3 regions of the Pseudonocardia yuanmonensis genome follow, and region 3 is predicted to be linked to each of the others. Evidence: riboswitches for the same ligand, from Rfam matches in the RefSeq annotation. Region 3 holds a riboswitch; each other region holds the start of a gene.
The links. A riboswitch is a leader RNA that binds a small molecule or an ion and turns the genes downstream of it on or off. The one in region 3 is predicted to bind S-adenosylmethionine.
Positions count from the first base shown of each region.

Region 1: linked by a shared signal. The riboswitch ahead of ABD990_RS28465 (LLM class flavin-dependent oxidoreductase) and the one ahead of thrC (threonine synthase) in region 3 are both predicted to bind S-adenosylmethionine.
Region 2: linked by a shared signal. The riboswitch ahead of ABD990_RS20400 (aminotransferase class V-fold PLP-dependent enzyme) and the one ahead of thrC (threonine synthase) in region 3 are both predicted to bind S-adenosylmethionine.

Region 1 is NZ_BAABIC010000025.1:102,987-106,254, reverse strand. It holds gene ABD990_RS28470 (NtaA/DmoA family FMN-dependent monooxygenase) at 1-769, opposite strand, end outside; gene ABD990_RS28465 (LLM class flavin-dependent oxidoreductase) at 778-1,974, opposite strand; SAM riboswitch class I at 2,095-2,188, opposite strand; gene ABD990_RS28460 (LLM class flavin-dependent oxidoreductase) at 2,521-3,268, shown strand, end outside.
Region 2 is NZ_BAABIC010000014.1:9,264-12,531, reverse strand. It holds gene ABD990_RS20410 (hypothetical protein) at 1-53, opposite strand, end outside; gene ABD990_RS20405 (hypothetical protein) at 61-402, opposite strand; gene ABD990_RS34455 (putative leader peptide) at 625-711, opposite strand; SAM riboswitch class IV at 1,197-1,310, shown strand; gene ABD990_RS20400 (aminotransferase class V-fold PLP-dependent enzyme) at 1,367-2,878, shown strand; gene treS (maltose alpha-D-glucosyltransferase) at 3,067-3,268, shown strand, end outside.
Region 3 is NZ_BAABIC010000002.1:110,234-113,501, reverse strand. It holds gene rpsT (30S ribosomal protein S20) at 1-77, shown strand, start outside; gene holA (DNA polymerase III subunit delta) at 368-1,336, opposite strand; SAM riboswitch class I at 1,550-1,694, shown strand; gene thrC (threonine synthase) at 1,701-2,966, shown strand.

The DNA of each region.
Region 1 (3,268 bases), on a different contig from region 3:
CGTAGAAGGCCCTGGCCTCGTCGAACTTCTGGTAGCGGGAGAAGATCGCGTCGGACCGGGAGGCGGCGAAGTCACGTCCGGCGGGCGACTCCCCCGCCTGCAGCACCACCGGATGCCCCTGCGGGCTGCGCGGTGTGCTGAAGCGACCGGCGATGTCGAACTGCCGGCCACGGAAGGCGAAATCGCCCACCTGCCCGTCGCGCAGGAACCGTCCGCTCGCCGGGTCGGCCACGACGGCGTCGGACCCCCAGGAGTCCCACAGCGCGCGAACGGCGTCGAGGGTCTCCCCCGCCCGCTCGTACCGCTGCGAGTGCTGCAGGAACCCGCCCCTGCGGAAGTTCTCGCCGGTGTCCGCGTCCGAGCTGGTCACGACGTTCCACGCGGCCCGCCCGCCGGACAGGATGTCCAGCGTCGCGAACTTCCGGGCCAGCTCGAAGGGCTCGTTGAAGGTGGCGTTGATCGTGCCGGCGAGCCCGATGTGCTCGGTCACGGCGGCCAGCGAGGCCAGGACCGTGAACGTGTCCGGCCGCCCGACGACGTCCTGGTCGAAGACCTGCCCGCCGCGGGTCCGCAGCCGCAGCCCCTCGGCGAGGAACAGCAGGTCGAAGGTGCCGCGCTCGGCGGTGCGCGCCCAGTGCTCGTACGAGGCGAAGTCGATGTGGCTGCCCGACGCCGGGTCGCTCCACACGGTGTCGTGGTTGACGCCCGGGAAGTAGGCCCCGAGGATCACCTGCCGCTTCCGGGTGCGCTGTGCCGATGGTTCGCTCACGTGCTCGCTCACGCCGCCACCCCGGCGTACCGGTTCGCCGGCCGTTCCAGCCCGACGCGTTCGCGCAGCGTCCCGGGTTCGTAGGCGGTGCGGAACAGGCCCCGCCGCTGCAGCTCCGGGACCAGCCCGTCGACGATCGCGTCGAGATCGGTGGGCAGCACGGCCGGCCGCAGCCGGAACCCGTCGATCCCTTCGTCCCGCCAGGACTCCAGGAGGTCGGCGAGCGCGGTCGGGGTGCCGGCCAGCACCGCGGCTTCGGAGCACAGCGGGCTCCGCTCCTCGAGCCGCCGCAGCCGGGCGTGGGCCGCGTCGGCGTCGGCGTCGAGGACCACGACGAGATCGGCGAGCACCCTCAGCGGCGGCAGCGTGCGCCCGACCGTGTGCTGGGCGGCGCGGATCTCCCCGAGGATCGCCGGGATGTCGGCGGCTCCCTGCGGCGTGGTGAACACGACGTCCGCGGCGCGGGCGGCCAGCTCGTACGCCGCCCGGGCGTGGGCGAGCGCCACGACGAGCGGCTGGCCCTGCGGCGGCCGCGGCACGATGCCGGGCCCGCGCACCGCGAAGAAGCGCCCCTCGAAGTCGATCGTGTGCACCTTGTCGCGGTCGAGGAAGCGGTTCGTGGCGGCGTCGCGAATCTCCGCGTCGTCCTCCCAGCTGTCCCACAACCGCCGGACGACCTCGACGGCGTCGGCCGCCTCGTCGAACAGGTCCTGGACCGCGGCCGCGGTCCCCGGTGTGCCGAGCGTCTCCCGCCGGATCTCGGGCAGCGTGCGGCGCCCGAAGTGCCGCGCCTCGTCGGCGCGCGCCGAGGTCTGCACGCGCCAGCCGGCCCGGCCGTGGCTGTCGTGGTCGAGCGTGGAGATCGCCGAGGCGATGTGGAAGGGCTCGGTGTGCGTGGTCGTGACGGTCGGGACGAGCCCGACGTGGCGGGTCAGCGGCGCGACGAACGCGGCGACCAGCTCGGCGTCGAGCCGCCCCCGGACCTGGTCGGTGCGGCGGTCGGCGGCCCCGAGGTGGTCGCCGGACTGCAGGCCCAGGGCGTCCTCGATCGTGACCAGGTCGAGCAGGCCGCGCTCGGCGGCGCGGGCCAGGGCCGCCCAGTAGCGGGCGGTGAAGAGCAGATCGGGGCGGGCGCCGGGCTCGCGCCAGGCGGCGGGGTGCCAGCCGGCGCCGTCGAGCGCGACGGCCAGATGGATGGGGGCCATGCGGGCAGACCTCTCCTGCGGGAGAAGGGACGGGGATCGGGTCCTCGTCAGGCCCGACAGCCCGCGCTGGCCGTGCGCAGGAGATCCACGTGGCGCCGCCGCACCCCGAGAAACATCGCTCCTCCATCGCTCCCGGCTGTAGCACCCGCACCCGTCGGACGGGGGGTTGCTGCGGCGTCGTCGAGCCGGGTCTCTCGGCCGCTCTGGATGGTGTGGCCCCGTGGGCCGGAGCCACTGTAGGGATCAGCACGGCCCGTCCGTCAATACTCCGGGTGACATCTGTGATCAGCGACGCCGAAACCCGACCGACGTGTCCGGACACCGGATCCGGTGCTCTCGCCAGGCGAAACACAGTCGGCCCCGGGAACCACAAAGGACCGGACAACGACACGGCGGCGCCACGTCGGGCTCCTCTGATCACCCGACCGCGGTTACGGTGACTCACCGCCGGCACCGGTTCCCCGTGCCCTCTCGCGACGACCGGCAACGGCGTCGTCCACCGATCCGGTCCGATCCCTCTCCGGCCGTCCCCTCAGGAGCTGCCCCATGCGCTTCCAGGTCCTCGACATCGTCCCGCACGCCCCGCACCCGGTCACCGGCGAGATCATCTCCGTGCACGAGCGGCTCGAGCGGGTCGTGGAGAACGCCGTCCTCGCGGAACGGCTCGGCTTCGACTCCTACGCCGTCGGCGAGCGGCACGCCGGCGAGTTCGTCTCCTCCGCCCCGACCGTGCTGCTCGGCGCCCTGGCCCAGGCCACCGACCGGATCCTGCTCAGCACCGGGGTCACCGTGCTGTCCCTGCTCGACCCCGTCCGCGTGGCCGAGGACTACGCGACCGTCGACCAGCTCTCCGGCGGGCGGCTGGAGATCGTGATCGGGAAGGGCAACGAGGACAGGCACTTCCCGCTGTTCGGCCTCGAACTGGCGAAGCAGTACGAGTACCTCACCGAGAACCACGAGCTCCTGCGCCGGCTGCTGCGCGAGGAGGACGTGTCGTGGACCGGCGTGCACCACCACGACCTCCACGGCGTGACGACCCACCCGCGGCCCTTCGACGGGCCCTTCCGCATCTGGCACGGGTCGGCCACCTCCACCGCCGCCGTCGACCTCGCCGCGAAGTGGGGCGACCCGATCTTCACCGCCAACGCCCTGCAGCCGCGGGAGAACTACCTGGTCCTGATCGACCGCTACCGCGAGCAGCTCGAGGCGCACGGGCACGACCCCGCCGTCGGGTACGTCGGGTCCGGATCCGGCGGACTGTTCCTCGCCGACTCCGACGAGCAGGCGATCGCGG
Region 2 (3,268 bases), on a different contig from region 3:
ATCTTCTTCGGTGCGGATGGTCGGCTCCGCAGGCTTCGCCTCTGTGCGCGCATCCCGGCCTCAGCTCGGCAGGAGTCGGCTGGGCGCGCCCACCGCCGACTGGGTCAGCCCGGCGATCGGGACGCCGGCGGGAGCGAAGTCGCGGCCCTGGCCGAGCAGGTCGCCCTGCTCGAACGCCGTGTACGACGGCTCCACGTACGGCGCCTCCGGCGCGGGGGCCGGCCCGGTACCGTCAGCGGGGTCGTAGTGGGCCGTGAGCAGCGGCGCGAGGTCCGGCACCAGGTCCGGCGTGGCGGCCTGGGCCGGCCCGGTGAGGCCGACCACGGCGGCGCCCGCCAGGGTCGCGGACCCGGCGAGCCGGGTCAGTGCCGACCGAGGTGGTCGGTATCGGTGTCGCGGCACGACAGTGTCTCCACTTCTTCTCATCTGGGGAGCGGACGGCGGCGGACCGCGGCCCGGGAACGCCGGACGGTCCGCATGGACAGCGGCGGCGGTGGGGCGGACGGCGGTGGGCACGGCCCGGCGCACCGGTCGGCGGCCCGGACCGAGGCCGGGCGAACGGGGACGGCGGTGCGCCGCGGGGAACGCGAGGGTGAAGGGGGCGGGGCCGGCGGGGCCCGGGCCTCAGTTCACCGGCGCACTACACAGCGCGCTCGCCACGCGACCCAGATCGACGTGACGTCGATAGGCGAAGCGGTCGGTGAGGCGCACGACCGGAACTGTGTCATCCGGACGGAGCAGTGGAGATCATGGGGTCGGACAGAGGGTCGTCCCACGCCCGTTCCGGGCCATCTCGGGCCCTTCTCCGTGGCCCAGGTCACTCGTTTCGGCGGTTCATCGGCGCCGGAACAGGCCCGGAGCAGCGTGTGACGCGGGCCCGATTCTTCACGCGATCGTGTCGGTCGAGCCGGGAACCGATCACGCGCCAACGGCTCGACCTGGCGATTCTACGATGCCCTCCCCGACCGGATGACAGCATTGCTCTCGCCGCTCATGAACGCAGAGTGACCAGCGGTCCCGGCCCGGGGCAAAAGGGACGGAAATGCCGAGGAAATGGGTCGAGCCGCCCCGGAGATCGGACATTCACCGCCGATCTGGAACGCCGACGACCGCACTGTCCGGTCATTCTCGGCGCCGATTCCGCGGCCCGGATCACACTTGACCGGGCCCCGGATCGACACCTACCGTCGTCGTCAGGTCAAGAGCGCCAGCGCCAAGCCCCGGCTCGCTGGCCGGCAACCCTCCTCCGCGGTGGGGTGCTCCGGGTGACGACCGGGCCGCCGCGGACCCGCGGCCGGCAAGCGCGGACCCTCGTGTGCGGCACCTCGTGCCGTCCCGGGTCCTGAGTGATCCGGGAGGATCCACGATGTCCGACGTCCGCACCCAGGTCGACACCCAGATCGACTCGGCGCCGCGCTGCGCCGAGGCTCCGGGCTGCACCGCCGCCGAGGAGCCCGCGCGCACCGCGCCCGCCGCGGCGGCGACCCCGACCACCACGGCCCCGACCACCACCTCGACCACCTCGACCACCACCTCGACCACCACGGCCCCGGCACCGACGCCCCTGCCGGAGCTCGTCGGCACCGGGCTCCCGGTCCCGCTCGTCGACGGCCGCACCGTGCCCTACGCGAACCTGGACCTGGCCGCGAGCGCCCCCGCCCTGCGTGCGGTCGCCGACCACGTCGCCGAGCTCCTCCCCTACTACTCGAGCGTGCACCGCGGCGCCGGGTACGCCTCGCAGGTCTGCACCTCGGTGCTCGAGGGTGCCCGGGAGACCGTCGCCCGGTTCGTCGGGGCGCGCGCCGACGACGTCGTCGTGTTCACCCGCAACACCACGGACGCGCTCAACCTGCTCGCCGGCGCGGTCCCCGGCGCGACGCTGTGCCTGGACGTCGAGCACCACGCCACGCTGTTGGCCTGGCGCGGCACCGACCACCGCGTGCTGCGCGCCCCGGACACCGTCGGCGAGACCCTCGACCTGCTGCGGGACGCGCTCGCCGCCGAGCCCACCGCCCTGCTGGCGATCACCGGCGCCTCCAACGTCACGGGCGAGATCCTGCCGATCGACGAGATCTGCGCGATCGCGCACGCCGCGGGCACCCGCGTCGTGCTCGACGCCGCCCAGCTCGCCCCGCACCGCAGGGTCGACATCGGCGCGTCCGGTGTGGACTACGTCGTGCTGTCCGGGCACAAGCTCTACGCCCCCTACGGCGCGGGCGCGCTGATCGGGCGGCGGGACTGGCTCGACGTCGCCACCCCGTACCTCGCCGGCGGCGGCGCGGTGCGCTCGGTCGGCGTCGAGGACCGGGCGACCGAGGTCAGCTGGGCCCCGGCGCCGCACCGGCACGAGGCCGGCACGCCCAACGTCCTGGGCGCCGCCGCGATCGCCGCGGCCTGCCGCGCCCTCGACCCCGTGATCGACGAGATCGCCCCCGCCCACGAGCGCGCCCTGCTCGCCCGCCTGGTCGACGGCCTGTCCGGGATCGCCGGCGTGCGCCCGCTGCGGATCTGGGCCGACGCGCCGGACCGGGTCGCCGTCGCCTCCTTCACCGTCACGGACGTCCCGGCCGGGCTCGTCGCCGCGGCGCTGTCCGCCGAGCACGGGATCGGCGTGCGGGACGGCCGCTTCTGCGCCCACCCGCTGCTCGCCCGCCTCGCCGGCGGGGCCGACGCGGTGCGCGTCAGCCTCGGCCTGAACACGACCGGGGCCGACGTCGACCGGCTGGTCGAGGCCGTCCGCACGATCGCCGGCGCGGGCCCGGAGTGGGACTACCGGGAGGTCGACGGCCGGTGGACCCCGGCCCCGGACCCGCGCGACCTCGACCCGCTGAAGCTCGGCACCGTCGCCGGACCGGGCGGGGCGGCCTGCGGGCACTGAGCCCGCGCCGACCCCGCACCGACCCCGCGCGGACGGGCGCCCGTCGCCGAGCGGTGCGGCAGGCCCGTTCGGCCTGTGCGGTCGGGTGGACGGGCGCATCGTCGGCGCGTCACCGTCGTTTCCCCGCTGACGCGGGTGGTACACCCACCCCCGGGCGACGACCGGGTCGCGGCGAGCACGGAGAGTAGATGGCAGACGACGCAGCGCTGTCTCGAGCGCAGTCCGAGGAGACCGCGGAGCAGCACCCCCACGAGCCCAGCGAGATCACCTACGCGGAGCACCTGCATCCCGCGCGTCCCCGCACGCTCCGCCATCGCGCCCGGGCCAAGTCGCCCGTCGTCCGGCGGTCGGTGGCGAAGGACGGCGCGGCCACCGGCGAGAACCCGGCGT
Region 3 (3,268 bases):
AGGGCGTCATCCACAAGAACCAGGCCGCCAACCGCAAGGCGGCCATCGCCAGGCGCGTCGCCAAGATCGGCGCGTGATCCTCGGGCGCGTCCTCCGTGCCCGGTGAGCTCCCGGGTTCACTGAGCCCGGTCGAGCGTTCCCGTCGACGGCGCTGTCCTTTCCCGTGGGACAGCGCCGTCGACGCGTTCTCGGAGATGGTCCGTCCCGGTGCGGGAGGGGCCGGCCGACGCTGAGGCGAGCGTCATGGCTCCACAACGCTCGTTGGCCGGGCTTCCGAACGCGTCGTGGCTCCATGACGCTCGTCGTCCAGAGTCCCTGAGCACCCTGAGCACGCCATGGCTCCATGACGCCGGTGGCGCGGGGTCGGTCAGCCGGTGCCGCGGGCGTCGACGACCGCGAGGACGGCGCGCTCGAGTGCGTAGGCCGGGTCTGCCGCCGCGCCCTTCACGTCCGCGTTGACCTGCGCGGTCGCGGCGATCGCCGTCGCGAGACCGGCGGGGTGCCAGGCCCGTACCTGGCCCTGCGCCTTGCGGATCTTCCACGGCGGCATGCCGAGGCTGCCCGCAAGGCGGTTCGGGTCCCCCCGGCCGGCCGCGCCGACCTTGGCGAGAGTGCGGACGGCGTCCGCCAGGGCGTCCGCGACCAGCACCGGGGCGACACCCAGCACGAGCGCCCAGCGCAGCGCCTCCAGCGCGCCCGCCCGGTCGCCGGCGACCGCCTTGTCCGCCACCGCGAACCCGGACGACTCGGCCCGGCCACGGTGGTACCGCCGCACGGCCTGGCCGTCGACCTGCCCGCCGGTGTCCGAGACCAGCTGGTTCGTGGCCGACGCCAGCTCCCGCAGGTCCGAGCCCACCGCCTCGAGCAGCACGCCGACGGCCTCGGCGGTGATCGAGCCACCGGCCCGCCGCACCTCCGCCCGGACGAAGTCGGCACGCTCCTCGGCACGGGTCAGCCGGTCGCACTTCGTCACGACCGCGCCGACCTTGCGCAGGTCGTCCGCCAGCTGCTTGCCCCGGGCACCGCCCGCGTGCACCGCGACCAGGACGATGCCGTCGGCAGGCTCCGCCGCGTACGCCAGGATCGCCGCGGCCAGCTCCTTGCCCGCCTCGTGCGCCCCCTGGATCACCACGACGCGACCCTCCGCGAACAGCGAGGGGCTCAGGTGCCCGACGAGCTCGCCGGGCGTGAGCTCCGCGGGGCGGTACCGGCGGATCTCGGCCTCCGCGTCGACGGCGCGGGCTGCGCGGAGGATCTCGCTCACGGCCCGCTCGACCAGCAGCTCCTCCTCGCCCACGACGAGCTGCACGGGGGCGGGCGGCGTGGTGGCCGGCATGGGTCCACCTCCTCTCGCGTGCGGCGCGGGTCCCGCGTGTGCCGGGCTCCGACGCCATCGTGGCGCACGGCGCCGACACTCCGTGACACGCCTCCCAGATCCCGTGCCCGGCTGGCTCGGAGCGGCACACGTGCCGTAACGTGCAGGTCATCCGGACCACTCCGGCCGCCACGCGCGCTCCGCACACGGGACCCGTACGGCACAACCGCATATGGCTCATCCAGAGGGGCAGAGGGAACGGCCCGACGAAGCCCCGGCAACCGGCGTCGAACGACGATCCGCGCAGTGCACCGTCAGGTGCCTGCACGTCGACGGACCAGGTGCCAATTCCGGCCCGCACCAGCGGGACAGATGAGGAGATCTGATGACTCTCACTGCAGACACGCCTGCCGGCACCACCTTCGACCTCGGCTCCGCTCGTGCACTGTCCTGTCGCGAGTGCGGCCACCAGACGCCGCTCGCCGCGGAGTTCGCGTGTCCGCAGTGTTTCGGGCCGCTCGAGATCGCCTACGACTTCCCGCAGGTCACCCGCGAGTCCATCGAGTCCGGCCCCAAGTCGATCTGGCGCTACAAGGACCTCCTCCCGGTCCCGGCGAACGTGCAGTCCTTCCCGAACACCGAGCCCGGGTTCACCCGACTCATCCAGGCGGACCGGCTCGCCGCGGAGCTCGGCGTCCGCAAGCTGTGGGTGAAGGACGACACCGGCAACCCCACGCACTCCTTCAAGGACCGGGTCGTCGCCGTCGCCCTCGCCGCCGCCCGTGAGCTGGGCTTCTCCGTCCTGTGCTGCCCCTCCACCGGCAACCTGGCCAATGCCGTGGCCGCCGCGGCCGCTCGCGCGGGCTGGGACTCGGTCGTGCTGATCCCCTCCTCGCTGGAGCAGGCGAAGATCACGACCACCGCGGTCTACGGCGGCACCCTCCTCGCCGTCGACGGCAACTACGACGACGTGAACCGGCTCGCCACCGAGCTCGCCGCCGAGCACGAGGAGTGGGCGTTCGTGAACGTGAACGTCCGCCCCTACTACGCCGAGGGCTCCAAGACCCTGGGGTACGAGGTCGCCGAGCAGCTCGGCTGGCGCCTGCCCGACCAGATCGTCGTCCCCGTCGCCTCGGGCTCGCAGCTGACCAAGGTCGACAAGGGCTTCGGCGAGTTCGTCAAGCTGGGTCTGGTCGACGAGAAGCCCTACACGATCTTCGGCGCCCAGGCCACCGGCTGCTCGCCGGTCGCCTCGGCCTTCGAGCAGGGGCACGACTTCATCCAGCCCGTCCGGCCGGACACCATCGCCCGCTCGCTGGCGATCGGCAACCCCGCCGACGGCCCCTACGTCCTCGACTCCGTGCGCCGCACCGGCGGTGCCGTCGGCCATGTGACCGACGAGGAGGTCGTCGAGGGCATCCGGCTGCTCGCCCGCACCGAGGGCGTGTTCGCCGAGACCGCGGGCGGCGTGACCGTCGCGACCGCGAAGAAGCTGATCGAGGCCGGCAAGATCGACCCCGACGCGGAGACCGTCCTGCTGATCACCGGGGACGGCCTCAAGACGCTCGACGCCGTGTCCGCCCACGCCCGGCCGACCGCGACGGTGCCGGCGACCAGCAAGGCCGTCCGCGAGGCGCTCGAGGGTCGCTGAGCAGTACGAGAACCACGCCGGGCCCGGGGGACGCGTTCCTCCGGGCCCGTCGTCGTCCCGCGTGCCCCTCGCTCGTCCGGACCCGCCGATGCCGGGCTCCGGGGAACCGTGGGGTCCGGGGCGCCGGCGCCCCGCACGGGAGCGGCGTGGGGCCGGGAGCGGGTCCCCGCGGGCGACGAGCTCGTCGGTACCGGTGAAGGCCACGTCGCCGGACTGGTCGGTCCGCCGCACGACGGCACCCGACGCCGTCAGCAGGTCGAGCACCCCGGGGTTCGGGTGCCGGTAGGTGTTGCCCGCACCCA